Regions from separate parts of the Thioalkalivibrio sp. ALJ12 genome, predicted to be linked through region 1. Evidence: predicted binding sites of a transcription regulator. Region 1 holds the regulator's gene; each other region holds the start of a gene.
What was found. Region 1 encodes FliA, which starts transcription of late flagellar genes. Its sites were predicted from a motif close to GCTAAAGTTNNNNNNNNNNCNGCCGATA; they were not measured.

Region 1 (3,405 bases):
GTGCTGCAGAGCCCGCGCGAGTTGCGCGACATGACCGCGCGGGCAGAGGATGGGCATCTGATTCTGGTCGACACCGCCGGGCAGGCACCTTCCGCGGTGGGCGACGAGTCGCTGTTTGCCGGCTGGCCGGACCGTGTCCGGCGCGAGAGCTGGCTGGTCGTCTCCGCGACCACTCAGGCGGCGGCGCTGCGAAGGGTGCTGGATGCGTTCCGGAAGACGGAGCCATCGGCGCTGGTGCTGACCAAACTCGACGAAGCCGAACAGTTGGGGGAGACGTTGTCGGTATTGCTCGATCAACACCTTGGGCTCACGTTTGTCAGCGATGGACAGCGGATTGCCGAAGACTTCCACCGGGTCGAGACGGGCGATCTGACCCGGCGGGCGCTCGGCGAAGAGCGCGGCCCCGCGCGTCGATCCTCCCGCGATGAACGATGGACCGATGCAAGCCTGGCGGAGTTCTCGAATGCCGGCCGCAATGCGCCGTCGCCGCGCCGTACTCAGGATGCGGGCGTTCTGGAGATGATCCATCCGGTGGGGAAAGGACGCTATGCCACGCACTAATCAGCCGTTGAAGGTCATTGCGGTTGCCTCCGGCAAGGGCGGCGTCGGCAAGACCAATGTGTCGGTCAACCTGTCCGTGGCGCTCGCGCGGCTGGGCCGCGAGGTCATGCTGTTTGATGCCGACTTGGGGCTGGCCAATGCCGATGTGCTGCTCGGACTGCGACCCGAGCGCACCCTGCATGACCTGGTGACCGGACAGGTGGACGACCTCCAGGATGTGCTGATCGAGGGCCCGGAGGGGATCAAGGTCATCCCGTCGGCCTCGGGGATCGCGGCGATGGCGAATCTCACGCAGCTCGAGCACAACGGTTTGATCCAGGCATTCAGCGCCTATTCCAAGCCGCTGGATGTGCTGGTGGTGGATACGGCAGCGGGCCTGCAGGAATCCGTCACGACCTTCTGTCGAGCGGTCCAGGAGACCCTGGTCGTCGTCTGCGACGAGCCGGCGTCCATCACCGATGCCTATGCCTTGATCAAGGTGCTGCATCGAGATCATGGCATGCGGCGTTTCCGGCTGGTCACGAATATGGTCCAGGACCGCGCGGGCGCCGAGCGCTTGTTGCAGAAACTCACCACGGTTTGCGACAACTACCTGCCGGAAGTCATCCTGGATCTCGCCGGTTACATCCCGATGGACGAGCATCTGCGCAAGGCCATCCAGAAACGGGCACCGGTCGTGCAGCAATATCCGGGCAGCCCGGCGGCCAAGGCCTTTACCGAACTCGCCCGTGCGGTCGACCGCTGGCCGGTGGCCCGTGGTGCCGATGGTGGTGTCGGGTTTTTCGTCGAACGGATGCTGCAGAGCGCATGATGGCGACGCGTAATCGCCTCCACGGATACGAGAACGTGGCCGCAGCCGGCCACGAGCAGCGCGTCGCGGAACATATCGAGCTGGTGCACCGCATCGCGCACCATCTGATGGCTCGCCTCCCTTCCTCGGTCCAGGTCGATGACCTGATCCAGGCCGGCATGATTGGCCTGCTGGAGGCCGCGCGGCAATTCGAGGGCGGGCAGGGCGCGACGTTTGCGACCTACGCCGGGATTCGCATCCGTGGCGCGATGATCGACGAGTTACGCCGCAGTGACTGGACCCCGAGATCGGTGCACCGCAACAGCCGCAAGATCGCCGAGGCGATCCAGACGGTCGAGGCCAGGGAGGGGCGTGCGGCGCGCGGGGTCGAGGTGGCCGAGGAACTCGAGGTCCCGATCGACGAGTACTACTCGATGCTGCAGGACCATGCCGGCGCCCATCTGTTCGCGCTGGATGATCTGGGCGGCACCGATGGTGATGCGGACCGGGTGATCGAGGGGCAGGAGGCCTCGCCCTCGCGCACGATCGAGGCCGGGGAGTTTCGCGAGGAGCTGGCCGCCGCGCTGGGCGATTTGCCCGAACGCGAACGTCTGGTGTTGTCGCTTTATTACATCGAGGAGCTCAACCTGCGCGAGATTGGCGCGGTACTCGGGGTGACCGAGTCGCGCGTCAGCCAGATCCGCAGTCAGGCCGTTATCCGACTGCGCGCGCGCCTGGGCTCCTGGCTCGAAGACGGCGAGGCTTTGCAGTTATTCTGAAGGCCAAGCTCTAGTACTCATATGAATCATTTATCCCGGAGTGACCTGTGGACAAGGGAATGAAAATTCTCATCGTGGACGACTTCTCCACGATGCGACGGATCATCAAGAACCTGTTGCGTGATCTTGGCTTCAACAACACCCAAGAGGCCGATGACGGCAGCACGGCATTGCCGATGCTCCAGAACGGCGACTTCGATTTTCTGATTACCGACTGGAACATGCCCAATATGCCGGGCATCGACCTGCTGCGGGCGGTGCGTGCCGACGAGAAGCTGAAGACGATGCCGGTGCTGATGGTGACGGCGGAGGCCAAGCGGGATCAGATCGTCGAGGCGGCCGAGGCGGGCGTGAACGGCTACGTGGTGAAGCCCTTTACTGCGGAAACCCTCAAGGAAAAGATCGACAAAATATTCGAACGCATTGAATCCCAAGGCTAGTTTGGGATTCGGTGTCGAAGTCTCCTGGTCCAGACAAATGGATGGCCGGGGGATCGATCCCGGTCATCACGTTCGGGATGGGGAGCGAGCAAGGGGCTTTGGATGACAGACCAAGAACAATCGATCAGTGAGCAGCAAATCGCTCGCGCGCGGGAGCTCGTGCAGGTTCTGGAGGCGGGGGATGAGGTGGCCGCGCGCGCGTTGATCCAGGATCTGGCGCGCCCCTACGACCGCGAACTCTTCGACGAGCTCGGAAAACTTACGCGCGACCTGCACGAGGCCTTGCAAAGCTTCCGGGGGGATTCGCGGCTGGTCGAGTTGACCCAGGCCGAGATCCCGGATGCCCGCGAGCGTCTCAATTATGTGGTCACGATGACCGAGAAGGCCGCGCACGAGACCCTGACCGCGATCGAGACGAGTCTCCCCATTGCCGAATCGTTCAGCCAGCAGGCCGGCCAACTGACGGCGAAGTGGACCCGTTTTCGCAATCGGCAACTCTCGGTCGACGAGTTCCGGGAGTTCGCTCGTGAGCTGGACGAGTTTTTTGCTCAGGCCAACGACGATACCGAAGAGCTGCGCCGCCTGCTGTCGGAGGTTCTGATGGCGCAGAGCTACCAGGATATTACCGGGCAGGTGATCCGGCGCGTGATTCAGCTCGTGACCGACCTGGAGGAGAACCTGGTCACGCTGATTCGGCTGTCCAGCGGGCGTATGGAGACGGTCGAGGCTGCGGAGAAGACGCTGGATGACGATGCCGAGCGGCGTGAGGGCGATCGGCGTGGACACGGGCCAGCAGTGCCGAAGACTCAAGATTCCGGCCAGGATGTCGTTCAAG
Region 2 (3,405 bases), on a different contig from region 1:
CGGGCAGTAGCAGGTTCTCGAAACGCATCGGGGTCCCGATCTCGATTGTTTCGACCCAGTCTTGTGGTACCTCCACGCACATCCCCTGGGCCGAAAGATCGGCCAGGTCCCCGATACCGGGCTCTTCCCATTCGCGGTACTGCAATTCGACGCGCGGGCGCTCGCTGATCGGGATATGGACGCGAAAGGTCTCGCGTCGCTGGAGATATTCCAGGGTCTCGGGATAGGGGCAGACGTAAAGGGCCCCGGCGTCCTCGCGTTCGATGCGCGAGACGGCGGTGGAGAAGCGTACGGCCACCCCGCGCAGGCTGGCGAATACCCGCATGCCAGTGCCTTCCTGGGCGTGGCGATTCGCTTCGATGGGCGTGAGTTCGTCGAGGAAGAGCTCGCGTGCACCGGAATCAAGGCGAACCAGCGCGGAGTTGTACAGCGGGCCATCGTCGTCGAGGCGGACGTTGACGAGGGTGAGCTTGTGATCCAGATCCTTGAGGATGCCGGCAATCCGCTCCGGCTTGTCGACGGTGTAGTCGGTCTCTTCCATGCGTGGCGTTGTTGTAATTATTGGGCCAAGCCGCACGGTACTGCCGAGCGGTCCGGAATGCCAGCCCCGGGTGTGAGGCGGAGAAGGGCGGAGAGGTGTCGCGCAGAGCGCGCGCGGGTCATGCGCGGGTGATGCGCCGACCGGTACGGCTGCCGGACTGGGTGCGGCCGTAGGGGTCGTAGGTGGGAGCCGGGCCGGGTTCCTCGCCGCGCAGGATCTGGATGGACATCTCCACGCGACGACGGTCGCGATCGATCAGTCGGGCATTCCCCTGGTTGAGGGTATTGCAGCGCTCCACCGAGCGGCGTAGCGCCTGCCAGTGGTCGTCCAGCTCGGCGCCTCCCTCGAGCCGACCGAACAGCCGTGCAAGTCCCTCGGGCGTATACGTTTCGCCGGCGGCCTCGATCGTCTCGCGCTGTCGCCGGCTTTCGGTTTCGAGTTCCTGCAGTAGCGTCTGCTTCTGGGCCACGACTTCGCGCAGGGTCTCGGCGGCCCGTGATTCCACCGCCCGGGTCTCCTGCAGCAGGATGTCCTCCATCTGGTGGCTCAGCCGAATCGAGGCCTCCAGCGAGCGGAGGAAGGCGTGGCGTTGTTCGGGCGACATCGTCGGGTCTCTGTTAGCGCAACAGGCTTTCCAGCTCGATCATGCGATCGGCTAGCTGTTCGTTGTCTACCGGGTACTGACCGTTGGAGATGGCCTCGCGCAGCTCGGCGACTCGCGCCTCGTCGAACGGGGCGTTGCTGGCGGCCCCGGAGGCGGCGTTCATTGCCTGCGCCGCGCCGGTCAGGGTGACAGAGTCATCCTGACGTACGGGTGAGGATGCATTGCCCTGGGCGCCTGCGTCGGGGCGAGAGGTCTCATCGCGGCCCTTCACGCTCGAGCTGTTGCCATCCGGGCGCAGGCCGGGGGAGTTCGGGCCTTTGATATCCATTATTCGGTTTCCTGTTTTTGCAATTCTACTGCAGGGGTTAGCGGCAGCACCGGCTGAAACTGTAGCCCCTTGAGCTGTGAATTTTCGATTCGCTTCACAGTTTGTGGATGGTGACGAGACACACCGCCATTCTACAGGGCAACGCGTACATGTCCGGACTCGAGCACCTCGCCTTCCACGACGCGTCCGGACGAGGTGTTCTTCACGCGGATGCGATCGCCCAGGATGCCATTCTCCAGCGCCTCGCCCTGCATGCGGATCACCACCGAGCCGTTCTCGGCCAGGATGGTGACGCGCTGGCCGCGGCTGACCACCTCGCGCTGGGTGACGTGCTGCTGGCCCAGGATCTGACCGGGCCGGATGTTGCGCCGGGTCTGCAGCCCCACCAGTTCGCCCTTGTTCTCGAAATAGCTCCCCGCATGGCGAGAGGTCTGAATTCGCTTGGTGCGCAGATCGCCGGGGAGGATCGTGTGCTGGCGTCGCAGGCTGCGGCTGGCGACCAGCACCTCGGCGTAGCGCTCGACCGTGACTGGCACATAGATCGACCAGCTGACGGGGGTCTCGCACTGAACCTGTACCGCCGTATTGCCATCGCGTCGCCCGCCGGGCGGGAACCGGGTCTCCAGTGCCTCGCTGCATCGGGCCAGGCGCAGGCGGTTGTCCAGCCGGCCGATCTGAATCTCTACCGCTTCGTCGCCTGGTGTGAGGTTCAACTCCTCCTGGATGAAGCGCTCCGCCGCCAGGCGGATGTTTTCCACTGCCTCGATCTCGGCCTGTGCCGCAATGGAGACCAGGGCCAGAACGACGCCCATGGCGGCCGAAAGCCACCAGGAGCGAATGGAAGGTTTGCGTGCTGACTGGTTCATTGGTCTGGATGCGCGTCGGCTTGTCAGGACTCGAGAGGTTTGCAGAGACGTGCAAGCAGAAAACATGCCAGGCAATCAGGAGCGTACCCTCAAGAGTCACAGCGGCCGGCCGTTATCGGGTCTAGAACGCGTGCAATCGGCATGCGACGGCGGGTTGTGGCATGACAGCGTCGGTCTGCGGGGTGCACACTGGGGCCGGCGAGTCGAGGTGGCTGGCCGCTGGGCGAGGGGGAGAGCAGGACAATGAGTCAATTCATTGACGATGTGAATCAGCGCACCCAGCTGGTGGGGCAGAACCGTATGGAGCTGCTCCTGTTTCATTTGGGGAGCTCGCAGACTTTCGGTATCAACGTATTCAAGGTGCGCGAGGTGATCCCGTCGCCGCCGCTGCGGCAGATTCCCGGATCGCTGAGTGTGGTGCGTGGTGTGGCTACCCTGCGCGGCGGAACCGTCCCCATCATCGATCTGGCGCGCGCGATGGGGCTGCGTACCGCCGTGGGCGAAACGGGCGACCACAAGGTGGTGGTGACCGAGTTCAACCGGTCGGTACAGGGGTTCTGGGTGTCCGCGGTCGACCGGATCGTCAACGTTAACTGGGAAGACGTGAAGTCCCCGCCTCGTGGGACCGGGCGCGAGTCGTTTCTGGTGGCGGTCACCGAGATCGACAACAAGCTGGTCGAGATCATTGACGTCGAACGGGTACTGTCGATCGTCAACCCGTTGCCATCCACGGTATCTGACGCGGTGCGCGCGGAGGCCGAGGAAGAACGCGCCAAGCATGGACAGCGCAAGATTGTGATCGTTGATGACTCCGTGGTCGCGCGCAAGCAGATCGAGGGTGCGATCAAGGGCCTGGGCTGGGAGTACGTGGTCTTCAAGGATGGTCGCGAGGCGCTGGATTTCCTGGAGGAGCAGGCCGAGGCCGGCACCGTGGACGAGGTGGTGGAGCTGGTGATTTCGGATATCGAGATGCCGCGCATGGACGGCTATACCCTCACCGCTCGAATTCGTGCGAACGATCGCCTGAAAGGCCTCCGGGTTCTGCTGCACTCGTCACTGAGTGGGG
Region 3 (3,405 bases), 120 kb from region 1:
ACTGCTGGCCGACACCGCCGAGCTACCTTCCTTGGCTATTTGCCCCAGACCGGTGGCCATACGTTCTCCACCCTGGGCACCCCGGACATTCACAGCCACCAGTGGCGAGCTGATACTTCCAATACCATCACTCATGACACTGTCCTCGTCAGAAGGGCTGGATGGCGTTACCGCCATCCAGCCTCAACTCGGAAGCTCGAGTGATCGAGCTTACTGGAGCAGAGCCAGCACGTTCTGCGGAACGGCGTTCGCCTGCGACAGCACCGAGGTACCCGCCTGCTGCAGCACCTGGGCACGGGTCAGCTCTGCGGTCTCGGATGCAAAGTCGGCATCCATGATGCGCGAACGGGCGGCCGACAGATTCTCCGAGGAGATCTCCAGGTTGGCGATGGTGTTCTCGAATCGGATTTGCACCGCACCCAGTTCGGAACGCAGCCCGCTAATCTGCTGAAGAGCAGCATCGATCGTACCGATGGTTTCGGTTGCATCTTCTCGGGTCTCGACGCTGACACCATCCAAGGTGTTCACATCCACATCACCATCGAGACCCAAATCTGCTGCATCGGTCCCGCTAACATCAATACCGTCGGCCGGCGAAGCCATCAATTCGATCGCACGAAGGTAGGTTTCACCGTCGCTATCCAAACCACCGAAGTCGAAATCGCCAGCATCCGTAGCACTGATTTCGATATCATCACCAGTTCCGGTGAGGACAAGATCACCATCACTATCAAACGAAGCCGTAACGTTGGTTTGAGCACTTTCGGCATTGATGGCGTCAAGCACTTCCTGGTCAGAGGCGCCATCAGCGATCGTGATCTCAGCACCATTGATCGTTACAGTGCCGCCGCCATCGGTATTAAGTGTCTCGATCGTGTGAACTACTTCATCGGCCCGAGCCGCAGTCACGCCGGTATCATCCGTCGCGGCATTGATTGCAGCAACGACGTCGTCAAGGTCTTCTGCTGAGCCAAGGCTGATCGTGCGGTCATTGATCTCGATGTCCGTCAAGTTCAAATCACCGTCGTCCTCTGGAAGCTCAGAGAGAAGCAAGCTGTCCCCGCCAAGGCTGGCGGTGCCCAACTGGGAACCACGTGCATCCACACCGTCAACGGAAATGGTCTGGTTCTGGTTGGCACCCACTTGGAATACCAAATCCTCCAGTTCTCCATTAAGGATGTTTTCGCCGTTGAACTCAGTGGAGTTCGCAACCCGGTTGATTTCCTCTACCAGTTGCTGAACTTCATTATTCAGTGCCTGACGATCGGAAGAGGAGTTGGTGTCGTTAGCGGCCTGCACAGCAAGCTCGCGAATTCGCTGCATTGCATCCCCAATCGTACCCAGCGCACCTTCTGCAGACTGGGCAAAGGAAATCCCGTCATTCGCGTTGCGCGCGGCCTGATTCAGGCCGCGGATCTGGGAGGTGAAACGCTCGGAAATGGCCAGGCCGGCCGCGTCGTCCTTGGCGCTGTTGATACGCAGGCCCGAGGACAGACGCTCCAGGCTCTGAGCCAGCGCGCCCTGGGAGTTGCCCAGATTGCGCTGCGCGTTCAGGGAAAGAACGTTGGTGTTAATTACTTGGGACATGATCGCTCTCCTGTAGAGTCGTTCGTCACCGCCTCGGGCGGTTCTGGTGAACGGGCCAATCCCCGCTCTCAGGACCCTTAACGACCTCCCCCACAGAACCTTTAGCCCATCCACCAAATTTTTTTCGCCGCGGGCGGCAAATCGTTGCCGCCTGCGGCACATGCGCCCTCCAACGCGCCACACCACGCGCCACAGCCACACCATCATCCGCACCAGACACCCCCCGTCATCCCGGCCGCAGCGCTGCGGCCGGGATCTCCACACGCCGGACCATCCCGCAACCGCCGGGCAGCCCGCACTGCAGAGATCCCGGATAACCGCTGCGCGGTTTCCGGAATGACTGTGCTGTGGGAGTGGTGGCTGCGCGGCTTCCGAGATGACTCGGGTGGCAGGATGGTACGGAAACGGGCGCCGCGCCCCGGCCCCTCAAGGGTGGCGATTTCACCCCGTCATTGCGAGGAGCGCAGCGACGTGGCAATCGGCTGCATGTGGCAAGCCGCTTGATTCCAGCACCTTGCTGCTCCCGACCGATTGCTTCGTCGCTGCGCTCCTCGCAATGACAGGGGTGTGGTGGGTGCGCGGGATGACGGTGGTGGTTGAAGGCGAGACGGTTCGGGTATGTGCCCAGGGCCTTGATATACTTGAGCGATGCGCCTGAGCGACGAACAACAGACGATTATCCGCGAGGAAGTGGCCCGTGCATTCGGGCCGGATGCACACGTGAAGCTGTTCGGCTCGCGCGTGGATGATACCGCGCGCGGTGGCGACATCGACCTCTACATCGAGGCAGACGGCACCCCGAATGACCTGCTGGACCGGGAACTTCGGCTGTCTGCGGCATTGCAACGCCGCTTGGGCGAACGCCGTGTGGACATCGTGGTGCATCCGCGAGGGACGCCGCACCGCCCCATCGATGCGCATGCCGACCGCACGGGTGTCGCCCTGTGACCGTCGCGACGCCACCGCAGCGGCTCGCGCGGCTGATTGATTTGGTGGATCGCGAGGACAAGCACCTGCTGGCGGTGAGAGAACGCTTGCTTGAAGGCGATTGCACCGTCGATCCCGACCGCGTTCAGGCGCTGCTCGCCACCGACACCGGGGTGGACCGGCTCGAATCCTTTGGCGCAAAGTTCGGCCGTATGCAGGACACCATCATGGACAAGTTCATTCCTGCATTTCTCGCCAGCGCCGGGGAGAACGCGGGTCCGGCTATCGACAACCTATCCCGCCTGGAAAAGCTCGGCCTCATCCAGAACGCCGACGCATGGCTGCAGATGCGCCAGTTGCGCAACCGCCTGGTCCACGAATACATGGAAAAGCCGGCCGACCTGGCCCCGGCCCTGCAGCGCGCCTGCCACTTCACCGACCAGATGCACACCGACTACCAGACCCTGCGCACCTACGCGCAGGAGCACCTGAGGATCGGGCCCGCCAGCCATTAAGGAAACACTGATCAATGTTTCCTTGAGGCGTCACAAGCCCCTGCCCATCGGGCGATTAGATCAGCATCTCCCCCAGGTGTGATCCCGCTACTGTAGGAGGCGAGCCCTCTCGCCGATTGGGGCTGGCCAACCCCCCATCGCCCAGAGGGCTGGGCTCCTACGAGTGTTATCCCGCGAACGAGGGGTCTCAGATCAGCCAGGTGGTGCCGATGCGGGTCTCGGGGGTGGCGCCGGGGATCAGGTCCATCAGCAGCCAGCCGAAGATGAGGGTGATGAAGGCGCCACAGAAGACGGTGGCCACGAACAGGCCGATGCGGTTGCCGCGCTTCAGGCCGAGGATGCCGCGCAGCGACCAGTAGAGCAGCCACAGGCTGTA
Region 4 (3,405 bases), on a different contig from region 1:
TGAGCCTGGAGCCCGGCGAACGCGTGGCGGTAGCCGGGCGTAACGGCGAGGGCAAGTCGACCTTGCTCAAGGTGATTGCGGGTGCAATCCAGCCGGACTCGGGCGAGGTGGTCCGCCAGGACGGCCTGGCGACCGCATACCTGACCCAGGAGCTGCCGCCCGGGGTCGAGGGCACGGTGTTCGATGTGGTCGCCGAGGGGCTGGGCGAGGCCGGGCAACTGCTGGAGCGTTTCCATCACCTGAGCCAGGCCGCCGCCAGTGGTGACGCCGAGGCCCTGGAGAAGATGGGCCCAGTCCAGGCCCGGCTGGAGGCGATCGACGGCTGGAGCCTGCAAAACCGGGTCGAAACGACGCTTTCGCGCCTGGAGCTCAACCCCGAGGCCGGATTCGCTGCGCTCTCCGGCGGGCTCAAGCGCCGCGTCTGGCTGGCGCGCGAGCTGGTGCGCGAGCCGCAGCTGTTGCTGCTGGACGAGCCGACCAACCACCTGGATGTGGCTGCGATCCGCTGGCTGGAGGAGTTCCTGCGCGGGAGCGGGCTCACGGTGGTGTTCATCAGCCATGACCGCCAGTTCATGGAACAGGTCGCCACTCGCATCCTGGAGCTGGATCGTGGCCAGGTGTACGAACACCCGCCCTCGATCGAGGCCTTCCGCACGCGCCAGGCCGAGCGCCTGGAGGTCGAGGCGCGTCAGCGCGCCGAGTTCGATCGCAAGCTGGCGCAGGAGGAGACCTGGATCCGCCAGGGCATCAAGGCCCGGCGTACCCGCAACGAGGGGCGGGTGCGCGCCCTGCAGGCCCTGCGCAAGAAGCGCGCCGAACGACGCGAGCTGGGGGGGCAGGTACGCATGCAGCTGTCCCCCGAGCAGCGTTCCGGCCGTTTGGTGATCGAGGCGGAGCATGCGGACTTCGGCTACGGCGACACGCCGGTGGTGCGCGACGTGAACCTGCTGCTCCAGCGTGGCGACGCCCTGGGCATCATCGGCCCCAATGGCGCCGGCAAGACCACGCTGCTGCGCGGGCTGCTGGGCCAGGTGGAGCCACTTTCCGGAACGGTCAAGCTGGGCACCCAGCTCGAGATCGCCTATTTCGACCAGGCACGGGCGCGTCTCGACGAGACGACCACCGTGCAGGATGCGGTCGGCGAGGGCCGTGACCGCGTCACCGTGAATGGCGAGACCCGACATGTGCTGAGCTATCTCGGGGATTTCCTGTTCCCGCCGGAACGCGCGCGCCAGCCCGTATCGGCCCTGTCCGGTGGCGAGCGCAACCGGTTGCTGCTGGCCAAGCTGTTTCTGCGCCCGGCCAATTTGCTGGTACTCGACGAGCCCACCAACGACCTGGATGTCGAGACCCTCGAGCTGCTGGAACAGCTTCTGATCGAGTACACCGGCACGGTGATCGTGGTCAGCCACGACCGCGCGTTCCTCGACAACGTTGCGACCAGCACGCTGGTGCTGCCCGGCGATGGCACGGCCGAGGAATTCGTCGGCGGTTGGTCGGACCTGCCCGCACGCGTCACGCAACGCCTGCTCACGCGCGAAGCGGATACCGGGGCCCAGGAGGCGCCCGCCGCACCCGAGGCCCGCTCCGAGCCGACGTCCGCGGTCGCGGAACCGCCGCCCCGCGCCCGCAAACTCTCCTACAAGGAGGCTCGCGAGCTGGAGGCCCTGCCAGGCCAGATCGAGGCGCTGGAAAACGAGCACCAGTCGCTGGCCGAGGCCCTGTCGGATCCAGAGGTATTGCGCGATGGGGAGCGCGTGCGCGAGTTGCAGGCCCGGCTCGAACAGGTCGAACGAGACCTGGCGGTGGCTTACGAGCGCTGGGAGGCGCTGGAATCACCCTGACTCTTTCCGCGTCATTCGGTGTGATGTGATTCTCAAAACGGCCAGGGCTCAACTTCAGGGGAAGGCGGCCGTAACAGGGGATGAATCGTCTCTACAGGCAGCGGAATGATCCGTTTGCACGTGATGGCATGCGCCCGGCAGAAGGCGCTGAGGAAGGAGTCAACACCATGCTGGACAAACTCTCCATTCGGGGGCTGCTGATCGCCGGCTTCGGGCTGGTCGTCGCGATCCTGATCATCAATTCGCTGCTGGCACTGCGTGCCCTGAATGTGGGTGGACAGGGCGTGGCTGAACTGACCCAGTCCGACTATCCGGCGGTGGCACGCGTCAACGACGTGGAGCAGCTGTTGCAGGAGAGCGCCGCCTTCCTAGGCTTCTACCTGATGAGCGAGGAGGACGAACACCGCGACGCCTGGCTGAATGCGATGGACGAGCTGGACGTCGCCATGGATGCCCTGGTCAACGATCCGGTCGTGCAGGGCTCGGATGATCTGACTGCCTCCGCGGAACAGGTGCGCGCGAACATTGACGGCTTCGCCGCGCACCGTGAGCGCCTGATCGAGGTGGCCGAGGACGTGGCCCAGAACATGCCGGCCCAGGGTGTCGCCAACTCGCGCGCCAACCCGGCGACCATGCAGATGACCCAGTTGACCAGCACCATGATCGACGAGGAGATGGCGCGGGCACGCTTCCAGCGCTCGTTCGAGCGTCTCGGCGATTTCTACAGCCTGCGCACCAACCTTCTGCAGATCACCTCGAACCTGCGCGGTTTCATCGCGTTTCGTGATGACTCCTTCGAGCAGAACCTGCGTCTGTACCTTGGCCAGACACACGACGTGCTGGCGCGGTTGCTGGAACAGTACGACGAGCTCGATTTCGAGCAGCAGATCGCGGTCGAGGACTTCGAAGGGCTCCTGAACGAGCTGGATAGCGCGATCCAGGACATCGTTCGCATCCACGGCAGCGAGGAGGCCCTGCAGGACGCCTTCCTGATCCGTACCGAGGTCGGCCCGGTGATCTTCGAGGCACGTAATGAACTGCAGCAGTTGTCCGAGCGCATCACCGGCCGTGCTGAAGTGTCCGCCGCCGAGCTGACCGCGACCATGCGCAATACCCAGGTGACGCAGGGCGTCCTGGCGCTGATCGGCGTGATCCTGGGAGTGGTCGGCGCGGTCTTCATCATCCTGGTGGTGCGCCGTGCGCTGGCTCACTCGACCGAGGCGCTGGAAGAGATCGCCGACGGCGATGGCGACCTCAGCCGCCGTCTGGACGAAAACGGTCTGATGGAGACGGCCCAGCTGGGGCGTGCGTTCAACCGCTTTACCGACAAGATTGCGCAGGCGATTGGCAACGCCCGTAGCGGTACCGAGACCCTGAACCGTGCGACCGAGAACCTGAATCAGGAGGCCTATCAGGCCCGCGAGGTGGTCTCGCGTCAGCGCGACGAGACCGAGCGCGTCGCCACGGCGATCAACGAGCTGCAAAGCAGCGCCGAGGAGATCGCGCGTAATACCGACGCCACCTCCCAGGCCGGACAGGAGGCCAGCGGTGCGGTGAACAA

Region 2: flgM (flagellar biosynthesis anti-sigma factor FlgM) is a predicted target of FliA. The motif match lies at 1,512-1,539, and genes of this name have one in related genera.
Region 3: F467_RS13885 (flagellin) is a predicted target of FliA. The motif match lies at 1,666-1,693, and genes of this name have one in related genera.
Region 4: F467_RS0101980 (methyl-accepting chemotaxis protein) is a predicted target of FliA. The motif match lies at 1,891-1,918, and genes of this name have one in related genera.

What each region holds. Positions count from the first base shown of each region.
Region 1 is NZ_KB899539.1:336,069-339,473, forward strand. Features, by position in the region: gene flhF (flagellar biosynthesis protein FlhF) at 1-561, shown strand, start outside; gene F467_RS0108915 (MinD/ParA family protein) at 548-1,372, shown strand; gene F467_RS0108920 (RNA polymerase sigma factor FliA) at 1,369-2,130, shown strand; gene cheY (chemotaxis response regulator CheY) at 2,190-2,570, shown strand; gene F467_RS0108930 (protein phosphatase CheZ) at 2,673-3,405, shown strand, end outside.
Region 2 is NZ_KB899538.1:1,483,772-1,487,176, forward strand. Features, by position in the region: gene F467_RS0107055 (flagellar brake protein) at 1-541, opposite strand, end outside; gene F467_RS0107060 (flagella synthesis protein FlgN) at 660-1,145, opposite strand; gene flgM (flagellar biosynthesis anti-sigma factor FlgM) at 1,159-1,473, opposite strand; gene flgA (flagellar basal body P-ring formation chaperone FlgA) at 1,605-2,339, opposite strand; gene F467_RS0107075 (chemotaxis protein) at 2,583-3,405, shown strand, end outside.
Region 3 is NZ_KB899539.1:212,757-216,161, reverse strand. Features, by position in the region: gene F467_RS13510 (flagellar protein FlaG) at 1-135, opposite strand, end outside; gene F467_RS13885 (flagellin) at 211-1,587, opposite strand; gene F467_RS0108385 (nucleotidyltransferase family protein) at 2,236-2,535, shown strand; gene F467_RS0108380 (hypothetical protein) at 2,532-3,029, shown strand; gene F467_RS0108375 (YIP1 family protein) at 3,217-3,405, opposite strand, start outside.
Region 4 is NZ_KB899538.1:408,516-411,920, reverse strand. Features, by position in the region: gene F467_RS0101985 (ATP-binding cassette domain-containing protein) at 1-1,844, shown strand, start outside; gene F467_RS0101980 (methyl-accepting chemotaxis protein) at 2,012-3,405, shown strand, end outside.